DNA from 2 places in the Mesorhizobium sp. WSM4833 genome. Region 1 is predicted to be linked to the other one. Evidence: riboswitches for the same ligand, from Rfam matches in the RefSeq annotation. Region 1 holds a riboswitch; the other holds the start of a gene.

Region 1 (5,086 bases):
CCAGCCGGCCGCGAACAGGATATCGCCCAGCAGGTCGCCGATCCAGGGCAGGGGATAGAGCAGGCCCAGTGCGATGCTGACGGCGATGGCGGCGATGTAGATCAGCGGCGGCCATGGTATGAGCCCCGGCTTCGGCTGGTTCTCGGTCATTCGGCCCCTCCCTCCATCAACTTGCTGTCGGTCTTGGCGGTGCACATGCCGGCGAGATCGGACAAATGCGCTTTCCACTCCGCAGTCTGATCGTTGTTGTAGAGCCTATCAAGCGTGGACTCGCCCTCGAGCGTATCGAGCATGCAGACACAGTAGCTCGTACAGAACTCGGTGTCGCGCGACTGCTCGCAGGACAGCTGACAGGTTTTGAGGAAATTCACCTGCGGGGTTTCGACCTGCGCCGGCATGATCTGCGAGAACAGCCAGACGCAGCCGATCAGCAGCGGCTGGTGGATCAAATAGAAAGCCAGGCTGTGCCGGCCGATGAAGACCAGCGGGTTGGCCAAGCGACCGGGCGCCAGATTGGCAAGCCTGGCAAGCAGGCCGGCACCTGCGGCGAGTTTCGTCACCGCGATGCCCGCAAGTACCGCGCCGAACCACGGAAACAGCGGAACGTAGTCGTTGGAGCGCGGATTGGTCGCCGACAGGCCGACCCACCACAGCCATGGGTGATCGAAGGCCTCGAAGCGCAGATAGACGGGGGCGGCGATAACGAGCGCGGCGACGACAAGCGTCAGCAGCGCCGGCAGGCGCAGGAAGGCCAGACCGAGCAGGCTGGCTAGCGCGATCTCGTGCAAGATGCCGAAGAAGATGAAGCCGTCCGGAGTGGCTATGCGGGTAACGACCGAAATCGCGATCGCGGCTCCGGCGACCATGGCGAACCGCTTCCAGAAGCCGTTCCAGCGGATTTGTCGGCCGTGGGCGAGATACAGGCTGACGCCGACCAGGAACAGGAAGGTCGAGGCGATGCAGCGCGCGTAGATCTTCCACCAGCCGAAGGCGGTCAGGCCGGGATCGGTGTAGCCGAAGAACTCCAGATCCCAGGTGAAATGGTAGCTTGCCATGGCGATCAGCGCGATGCCGCGCACGATGTCGATGGCGACGATGCGCTTTGGTCGATCCTGAACGGGCGCGGTCGGCGTTTGGATGCTCATGGTCTCGCATTCTGATTCAGCCCCGCTGGAGGACTATCACGGTTGCCCAGGACAAAAGAAGACCGGCAACCCTGCCGATAACGCCGGATCAGCCGCGGCATTGGGCCAGTGCCGGAAAGCCTTTGGCCGGCTTCGCTTTTGCCGGATGCACGTCGGTTTCCTCTTATTGGCGCTGAGGTCGCCACGGCAGATTTGACCCGGTGAATCTGCTTCGGGGAAAGCAATGTCCACCCATGTGCGCCATCCGATCTGGCTACCGGCCCTCAGGGCCGCGGACGCGCGCACCTTCGCTTCGCTCTATGCGGTCGAATCCTTCGCCCGCGCCACGGTGTCGAGCGTCATCCCGATCCAGGCTTACGAGATCCTGCACAACGAGCAGATCGTCTCGATCCTCTACACCGTCGTGGCGATGCTCGGCCTGTCGGTGACATTGTTCATGCCGATGCTGATCCGCCGTTTCGCCCGGCGCTGGGTCTACACGGCGGGCGCCTGCCTGCTGGCCATCGGCTCGCTGTTCTTCGTCACCGACACGCTTGCCGGGCAACTGGCCGGCATGCTGTGCCGGGTGATGGGCGCCAGCGCGCTGTCGATCACGCTCAACCTCTACATCATGGACCACATCCGCAAGACCGACTTCATGCAGGCCGAATCGCTGCGCATGGCGTGGTCGATGCTGGCCTGGACCGGTGGGCCGACGCTCGGCATCTTCCTCTACACGCGCTTCGGCGTCTATGCCGCGCATGGCGCGGTGGCCGTGTTCGCGTTAGCCCTGCTGGCATTGTTCTGGACCTACCGGCTCGGCGACAACCCGTCGATCCGTCCCGGCAAGACGCGACCAGCCAATCCGCTCGCCAATATCGGCCGCTTCATCGCCCAGCCCAGGCTCAGGCTGGCCTGGCTGATCGCGTTTGGGCGCTCCTGTTTCTGGACGACGTTCTTCGTCTATGGGCCGCTGTTCATGGTCATTACGGGTGAGGGCAAGCTAGCCGGCGGCCTGCTGGTTTCGGCCGGCAACGCGCTTTTGTTCATGGCGATTTTCTGGGGCAAGGCGGGAAAGCGCTTTGGCGGCCGCAGGACCATGACATTTGCCTATTTCGCCATGTCGGTCGCGCTTCTGGCGGCGGGCTTCGTCGGCGAAACCGTGCCGCTGCTGACCGGCGCCTTCCTGCTCTGCGGCGCCTTCTTCACCATTGCGCTCGACGCGCTCGGCTCGACCGCCTTCATGCGCTCGGTGCGCTCCTATGAAAGATCGCAGATGGCGGCGGTCTATCGCACCTATCTCGACTTTTCCGAGCTGACGCCGCCGCTGGTCTATTCGGTGGTGCTGGCCTTCTTCGGCCTGGGCTCGGTGTTCGTCACGCTCGGCCTGCTGGCGGCGGTCTGCGGCTTCGTGACGTGGCGCTATCTGCCGAAATCGCTTTGACCTTCATGGCGCATTCGCAACGGTCGCCGGCGGAATTTGGTTTGCCGGACGCGAGGATTCTGCCTATAGTCGCCGGTGTCGCCGGTTCCATTTTGGAGCCAAGAGGGAATGCGGTAAGGGCGGATTTCGCCCAATGCCGTGGCTGCCCCCGCAACTGTGTGCGGTAGTCCTCTCCATATGCCACTGAAGATTTTTCTTCGGGAAGGTGGGGAAGGACGCTGATCCGTGAGCCAGGAGACCTGCCGGCGACAGGAAACTGACTTCGATGCCCTCGGGTGGAGGGCGAAAGGACAAGACATGACTACCGCTTCCGTCTCCCTCGGCGCTTCCGTCTCCTCGCAGTCGCGCTTCATGCAGCTCGCGCTCGCCGCGCTGCTCGGCATTTTCGTGATGGGCTTTGTCGGCTTCTCGCATATCGATGCGGTCCACAATGCGGCTCACGACTATCGCCATTCGATGGCATTTCCCTGCCACTGACGAGGGGCTGACATCATGAACCTGTTTCGCAACGTCGTGTTCATCGCGGCGATCGCAGGGCTCGTGGCCGGCGTCGTTCTTGCCTGCATGCAGGCCTATGCGACCGTGCCGCTGATCCTGAAGGCGGAAGTCTACGAACAGGCGGGCGGCGGGCATCACCATGACCATGCCGCTCCGGCAGCAGCGAATAGCAATGCCATGAGCGCAGCCGCTCCGGCCCCTGCCGAAGCGACTGCTGCGGCGGAAGACGAGGGCTGGGCGCCGGCAGACGGTTTCGAGCGTTTCGCCTTCAGCGTGCTTGCCAACATCGTCACCGGCATCGGCTTCGGGTTGATCCTGGTCGCGGTTTCCGAATTCGCCGGCGGTATCGGTGGTTGGCGCCAGGGCGTGTTCTGGGGCTTGGCCGGCTTTGCCGTGTTCACGCTGGCGCCGGGCCTCGGCCTGCCGCCGGAACTGCCGGCCATGCCGGCCGCCGATCTCACCCAGCGCCAGATCTGGTGGTGGGCAACGGTGGCGGCAACCGCTGCCGGTCTCGGCCTGATCGCGTTCCGCAAGTCGCTGCCGCTGGCGATCCTTGCCGTCCTTTTGATCGTCGCACCGCATGTTGTCGGGGCACCGCAGCCCGACAGTTACGAGACGGCGATTCCGGAAGGGCTGCATCACCAGTTCGTGGTGGCGGTGACCGTGACCAATCTGGTGTTCTGGCTGGTGCTCGGCGCGGTTGTCGGCGTGGTGCGCGGCCGCTTCACCGGCACCGCGACCAGCCTGCGCGACAGCTTTGCCTGATCGCAAGACACTGACCTTCCTCATCGGCGGTGCGCGCTCCGGCAAGAGCGCGCGCGCCGAAATTTTGGCGACCGCCTTGCCGCCGCCCTGGACCTATATCGCCACGGCGCAAGCCTATGATGACGAGATGCGTGAGCGCATCGCGTTGCACCGGTCGCGGCGCGGCGAAGGCTGGACGACCATCGACGCACCGCTCGACCTCGCCGACGCGCTTGCCGCCTTGCCGGACGATCGGCCGGTGCTTGTCGACTGCCTGACGCTGTGGCTGACCAACCATATGCTGGCCGAACACGATTTCGAGCTGGAATGCCGGCGGTTGGCGCAGGTGCTGTCGCGGCCGCGCGGACCCTGGTTCGTGGTGTCCAATGAAGTCGGCCAAGGCATCGTGCCGGACAATGCACTGGCGCGCCGCTTTCGCGATGCCGCCGGCCGGCTCAACCAGCAGGTCGCGGCGATTGCCGATACGGTGCTGCTGATGGTGGCGGGGCTGCCGCTCAAGGTGAAATGATATGACCGATATCGACAATAAGGACGAAGAGCGCCACCGCGCCAAGATGGCCAAGCGCAAGGCGGTGCAGGATGCCGAGGTGGCGAGCAAGACGGTCGAGAAGGGATTGCTCATCGTCAACACCGGCCCGGGCAAAGGCAAGACCACGGCCGCCTTCGGGCTGGCGCTGCGGATGCTCGGCTACGGCAAGCGCGTCGGTGTCGTCCAGTTCATCAAGGGCAAGTGGCACACCGGCGAGAAGGACGCCTTCGCCGCCTTCGGCGACCGTGTCGTGTGGCACGCGATGGGCGAGGGGTTCACCTGGGAAACCCAGGATCTGAAGCGCGACATCGCTGCCGCCGAAGCCGCCTGGGCCAAGGTGCTCGAACTGATGGCCGATCCGTCGATCAGCCTGCTGGTGCTCGACGAATTGAACATTGCGCTGCGCTACGACTATCTCGATCTCGACAGAGTGGTTGGCGCGCTAAAAGCGCGGCGCGAGGGCCTGCATGTCGCTGTCACCGGCCGCAACGCCAAGCCGGCGCTGGTCGAGGCCGCAGACCTCGTCACCGAAATGAGCGTGACCAAGCATCATTTTTCCGCCGGCGTGAAAGCGCAGCAGGGGATCGAGTTCTGAGTGTTCCTCAACCTCCCCAGACGGGGGAGGGTGAGGTTAGGTCACAACGATGACAACGACCGAAACCAACCCGAACAGAGCGATCAGCAGATAGTCGGCGACGCGATAGAGTTTCAGCGCCTGCCTGATGT
Region 2 (5,086 bases), on a different contig from region 1:
GGCTCGAGGAAATCACCTCCGGCGAACTCAGAATAGCCGGCGAAGTGGTGAACGACGTGCCGCCGTCGAAGCGGGGCATCGCCATGGTGTTCCAGTCCTACGCGCTGTACCCGCACATGACCGTCTACGACAACATGGCGTTCTCGATGAAGATCGGCAAAGAGAACAAGGCCGAGATCGACCGCCGCGTGCGCCAGGCCGCCGAGATCCTGCAGCTGACCAAATATCTCGACCGCCTGCCCAAGGCGATGTCGGGTGGCCAGCGCCAGCGCGTCGCCATCGGCCGCGCCATCGTGCGCAATCCGAAGGTGTTCCTGTTCGACGAGCCGCTTTCGAACCTCGACGCCGCGCTGCGCGTCGCCACCCGCATCGAGATCGCCAAGCTCAAGGAATCGATGCCCAACACGACCATGATCTACGTTACCCACGACCAGGTCGAGGCGATGACGCTGGCCGACCGCATCGTGGTGCTCAAGGACGGCCATATCGAGCAGGTCGGCACGCCGATGGACCTCTACAAGAAGCCCGGCAATCTGTTCGTTGCCCAGTTCATCGGCTCGCCGGCCATGAACATCCTGCCGGCGACCATCGAAAAGACCGGAAACCCGACCGTCGTCAGCCATGTCGGCGGACGCAAGGCGACCGTGCCGATTGCGACGCCGGCTTCGGCAAAGGGCGCCGCGGTGAGCTTTGGCGTGCGGCCGGAGGACCTGATCATCGCCAGCGGCGCGGACTATCTGTTCGAGGGGACGGTCGACTATGTCGAGCAACTCGGCGAGGTGCAGCTTGTCTATGTCGACATCGGCCGCGCCGATCTGCCGCTGGTGACCAAGCTGCCCGGCAATGTCGAGGTCAAGCGCGGCTCGACATTGCGGCTGAGCGCCAATGGCGAGGACCTGCATATCTTCGACGCGGATGGACGTTCTTTCGCGTTGCATGAAGTGGAAGCAAAGGCGGCTTAACCGCAATTACCGTGTCAGGCACAAAAAAGAGCGGCGGGCCGGGCCCGCCGCTCTTTGACTTGGAGATCGACTTCGGTTGTTAGTTGTTGCCGAAGAGGTTGCGGTCGGCACCTTGCGGAGCAGACTTCTGGGTGGTGTCACCCGACGAGTTCAGCAGCTTGTAGACCGGCGAGCCGGTGTTGCGTACCGAAGAGGTGCGCGTGCTGTCGACCGAAGTCGTGGCGGCAGGCTGATTGGCACCATTGGAGCCAAAGTTGTCGCTGCCGGCGAAGGCACTGCCGTTGATGGCCAGAACGGCGGCGGCAGCAATAAGGATCTTGTTCATTTTAGTCTCCTGAATTCTGGATTTCGCCAGGACGGCAGACACAGCTGCCGTCGGTTGCGAAATTGGTTGTTAGCGACCGAAGAGGTTACGGTCGCTGCCCTGAGCGGGCGTCTGGGCAGCCGGTTCCGAGGTCTTGGTGGAAGCCGTGTACGACTGGTCCACAGCGGCGGCAGGCTGGTTCGGGCCGTTCGAACCGTAGTTGTCGCTGCCCGCGAAAGCGCTGCCGGTGATGGCCAGAACGGCGGCGGCAGCAATGAGGATCTTGTTCATCTTGAATACTCCTGAATGTCTGAATTTCGCCAGGGCGGCGGGCGAGCCCGCCGTCGACCGGGAAACTGGGAATCGGCTGTTAGTTGTTGCCGAAGAGGTTGCGGTCAGCACCCTGGGCAGGCGCCTGAGCAGCCGGTTCCGACTTCTTGGTCGAAGCGGTGTACGAGCTGTCGACAGCAGTGGCTGCCGCGGCGTTGGAACCGTAGTGGTCGCTACCAGCGAAGGCGCTGCCGGAAATGGCCAGAAGGGCTGCGGCAGTGAGAATGATCTTTTTCATTTTTGGTACTCCAGTATCGTCTTTTTTCCGTCCGTCTAGCGGCGTGTCTTGGAAATGAAATCGCGTCGTTCGGACAGCCCCGATGTGGGAGGGCAAGGTCGTCTTTTCCAATCACGAAGTTGTTCCGTGTGGACCATGAATCCACACCTTGAAATTGTGCCAATGGAATCTAAGGATGCATTTTTCTTCTTCATATCAGTGCGTTAGCTGTAGCCACCTGATGGATCACCGACTGTTTCAGAGGCCCAGCGTTCACACCGTCCTGCACGCACCGTCAACAGAAACGAACCGTTCGGTTCGATTTTAGGGCGAGCTAATAGTCACTTTTCGAAACCATTAACCTTTTTTGACCCCCGCGAAGGGTCGGATTCGGGAAGATCGCAGCCGGCAAATGGCCGCCCGGGAGGTGGGATCTCGGCCCGCGACGATCTGCAGTAGCGTTTCGCATGCCGTGTCGCGCCGCATGGATACGATGTCGTTTTCATGCCGACGGCGCGCCCGCGATCGTGGTTAGATCATACCATCTCAGGTGCCGCTTCGTGACGACGAGGCGGAGAATTGGGAAGCCGGTCAGAATCCGGCGCTGCCCCCGCAACGGTGGTGGAGTTCAAGTCGCAACGGGAGACCACTGGGCAACCGCCTGGGAAGGTGTCGCGATGGTCCGCAAGGACAACTCCAGAGCCCGGAAACCAGCCCGAGATTTTTAGACTCGACTGATCGCGGTGGGCGGTCAAGAGGTGGATAGCGCATGTCCGGCACACAGCCGGCCTGCGTTTCAATCCTTCCTCCGTCACCACCAGTTCAGTCCTTAGGAACGAGGACAGGACATGGATATCCGCAACGACATGCTGAGGCTCCTGAAGGGGCGCCGGCAAGGCTTTTCGCTGGAGCAGCCCTTCTACACCGATCCGGACTACTTCAAGCTCGACATGGAGCTGATCTGGTATCGCGACTGGCTGTTCATCGGCCATGATTGCGAACTGCCGAAGCCGGGCAGCTACATCACCGTGCAGGTCGGCGATTATCCGGTCGTCCTTGTCCGCGACCAGCACGGCAAGATCAACGCCTTCCACAATTCCTGCCGCCATCGCGGCAGCCGCGTGTGCAACACGGAGAAGGGTACCGCGGCAAAGCTCGTCTGCCCGTATCATCAGTGGACCTACGAGCTGGACGGCCGCCTGCTGTTTGCCCGCCAGATGGCCGACGGTTTCGACAAGAGTGATTTCGGCCTGAAGCCGGTCGCCTGCGAGAGCGTCGGCGGCTACATCTTCATCTGCCTGGCCAAGGAACCGGCAGATTTCGCGCCGATGCGGGCGATGATCGAACCCTATCTTTTGCCGCACCGGCTGCGTGAAGCAAAGATCGCCTTCGAGAGCACGATCGTCGAGAAGGGCAACTGGAAGCTGGTCTGGGAAAACAACCGCGAGTGCTACCACTGCGCCGCCAATCATCCCGAGTTGTGCAAGACCTTCCCCGAGGCTCCAACCATAACCGGCGTCCATGGCGCCGACAGCGACCCTGAAATGGTCGCACACTGGGCCAGATGCGAGGCATCAGGCTTGCCGAGCAAATTCCGCATCGATCCGGCAGGGCAGTACCGCGCCACCCGCGCGCCGCTGCTGCGCGATGCCGTCAGCTACACCATGACGGGAAAACGGGCGGTCCAGAAGAACCTGTCCGACAGCGTTTCAACCGACCGCATCGGCTCCTTGCTGCTCTATCACTATCCGACGACCTGGAACCATATCCTCGGCGACCACGCCGTTACCTTCCGCGTGCTGCCGATCAGTGCCACGGAAACCGCGGTGACAACGAAATGGCTCGTCCACAAGGATGCGGTCGAAGGCGTCGACTACGACCTCGCTGAACTCACCCATGTCTGGACCGAGACCAACGACCAGGACCGCCGCATCGTCGAGGAAAACGCCTTCGGGATCCTGTCGCCGGCCTATGAACCAGGCCCCTATTCGGAGCTGCATGAGGGCGGCGTGATCCAGTTCGTCGAGTGGTACGCGTCGTTCATCGGGCCGCGCCTTGCCGAAGGCGGCCGGCCGGCCCTGCGCAGCGTCGCCTAGCCCAGGGGACAAGAGGATGAATGCGATGACGGACCTTGGCCTCTATCGCCATCTCGACCAGATGACGCCCTGGAACGACAGGCTGCAGGTGCTGGAAGTGATCGGCGTCAGCGACGAAGCGCCTGACGTGAAGACCTTCACCTTCCGCTCCGACAACCAGACCTGGTTCCGCTACAAACCGGGGCAGTTCGTGACTCTGGAACTGCCGACATCGGACGGGCCGCTGATGCGCACCTACACGCTGTCGTCCTCGCCGTCGCGGCCGTTCTCGATCGCGGTGACGGTCAAGGCGCAGGCGGGCAGCACCGGTACGCGCTGGATGTTCGACCATCTGACGCCCGGTTCGCACGTCAAGGCCTATGGGCCGACCGGCGACTTCTCGCTGCACAGCCACCCGGCCGCCAAATATCTGTTCATTTCGGCCGGTTCCGGCGTGACGCCGATGATGTCGATGCTGCGCTGGCTGAACGACTGCGCGCCATGGACCGATGTCGGCTTCGTCAACTGCGCGCGCCGCCCGGAAGAGATCATTTTCCGCAAGGAGCTCGAACTGCTCGGCAGCCGCATGCCTGGGCTGTCGCTCGGCTTCATGATCGAGGAGCGGTCGAGCCGCGAGGGCTGGTTCGGCCATATGGGCCGCATCGACGCGATCCGGCTGCCATTGCTGGCGCCCGATTTCCGCGAGCGCGAGATTTTCTGCTGCGGCCCCGATCCTTTTATGCGCGCCGTGCGCGGCATGCTGGACGCCGCCGGCTTCGACATGGCGAAATACCATCAGGAAAGCTTTGCCGCGCCTGCCGTGGAGGAGATCCCGGCGCCGTTCTCGCCGCCGGCGGAAGACGGCGCCGCTGCCACCGTGGAGGCCGTGACACCGATCCGGTTCTCGCATTCCGATGTCGATGCCGAATGCGTCGCCGGCCAGACCGTGCTGCAGACGGCACGCGCCTCGGGGGTGCGGATTCCCGCCGCCTGCGAGTTCGGCCTGTGCGGCACCTGCAAGGTGAGGAAGGTCGCGGGCGACGTCGAGATGAGCCACAATGGCGGCATCCTCGATCACGAAATCGAGGACGGCTTTATCCTCGCCTGTTGCTCGAAGCCGCTTTCGGCGCTTGAAATCGAGGCGTGACCGGCAGGCACGGTCAGAGACTGTCCATGCCCGCGCGGCCTGCAGCTGCGC

The links. A riboswitch is a leader RNA that binds a small molecule or an ion and turns the genes downstream of it on or off. The one in region 1 is predicted to bind cobalamin.
Region 2: linked by a shared signal. The riboswitch ahead of AC0L2D_RS11130 (aromatic ring-hydroxylating oxygenase subunit alpha) and the one ahead of AC0L2D_RS01495 (CbtB domain-containing protein) in region 1 are both predicted to bind cobalamin.

What each region holds. Positions count from the first base shown of each region.
Region 1 is NZ_JBVVQG010000001.1:291,849-296,934, reverse strand. It holds gene AC0L2D_RS01510 (methyltransferase family protein) at 1-150, opposite strand, end outside; gene AC0L2D_RS01505 (heparan-alpha-glucosaminide N-acetyltransferase) at 147-1,145, opposite strand; gene AC0L2D_RS01500 (MFS transporter) at 1,369-2,568, shown strand; cobalamin riboswitch at 2,625-2,829, shown strand; gene AC0L2D_RS01495 (CbtB domain-containing protein) at 2,866-3,045, shown strand; gene AC0L2D_RS01490 (CbtA family protein) at 3,061-3,831, shown strand; gene cobU (bifunctional adenosylcobinamide kinase/adenosylcobinamide-phosphate guanylyltransferase) at 3,824-4,339, shown strand; gene cobO (cob(I)yrinic acid a,c-diamide adenosyltransferase) at 4,341-4,955, shown strand; gene cbiB (adenosylcobinamide-phosphate synthase CbiB) at 4,992-5,086, opposite strand, start outside.
Region 2 is NZ_JBVVQG010000005.1:84,724-89,809, forward strand. It holds gene AC0L2D_RS11110 (ABC transporter ATP-binding protein) at 1-962, shown strand, start outside; gene AC0L2D_RS11115 (DUF680 domain-containing protein) at 1,042-1,287, opposite strand; gene AC0L2D_RS11120 (DUF680 domain-containing protein) at 1,357-1,557, opposite strand; gene AC0L2D_RS11125 (DUF680 domain-containing protein) at 1,637-1,834, opposite strand; cobalamin riboswitch at 2,345-2,546, shown strand; gene AC0L2D_RS11130 (aromatic ring-hydroxylating oxygenase subunit alpha) at 2,662-3,909, shown strand; gene AC0L2D_RS11135 (FAD-binding oxidoreductase) at 3,935-5,035, shown strand.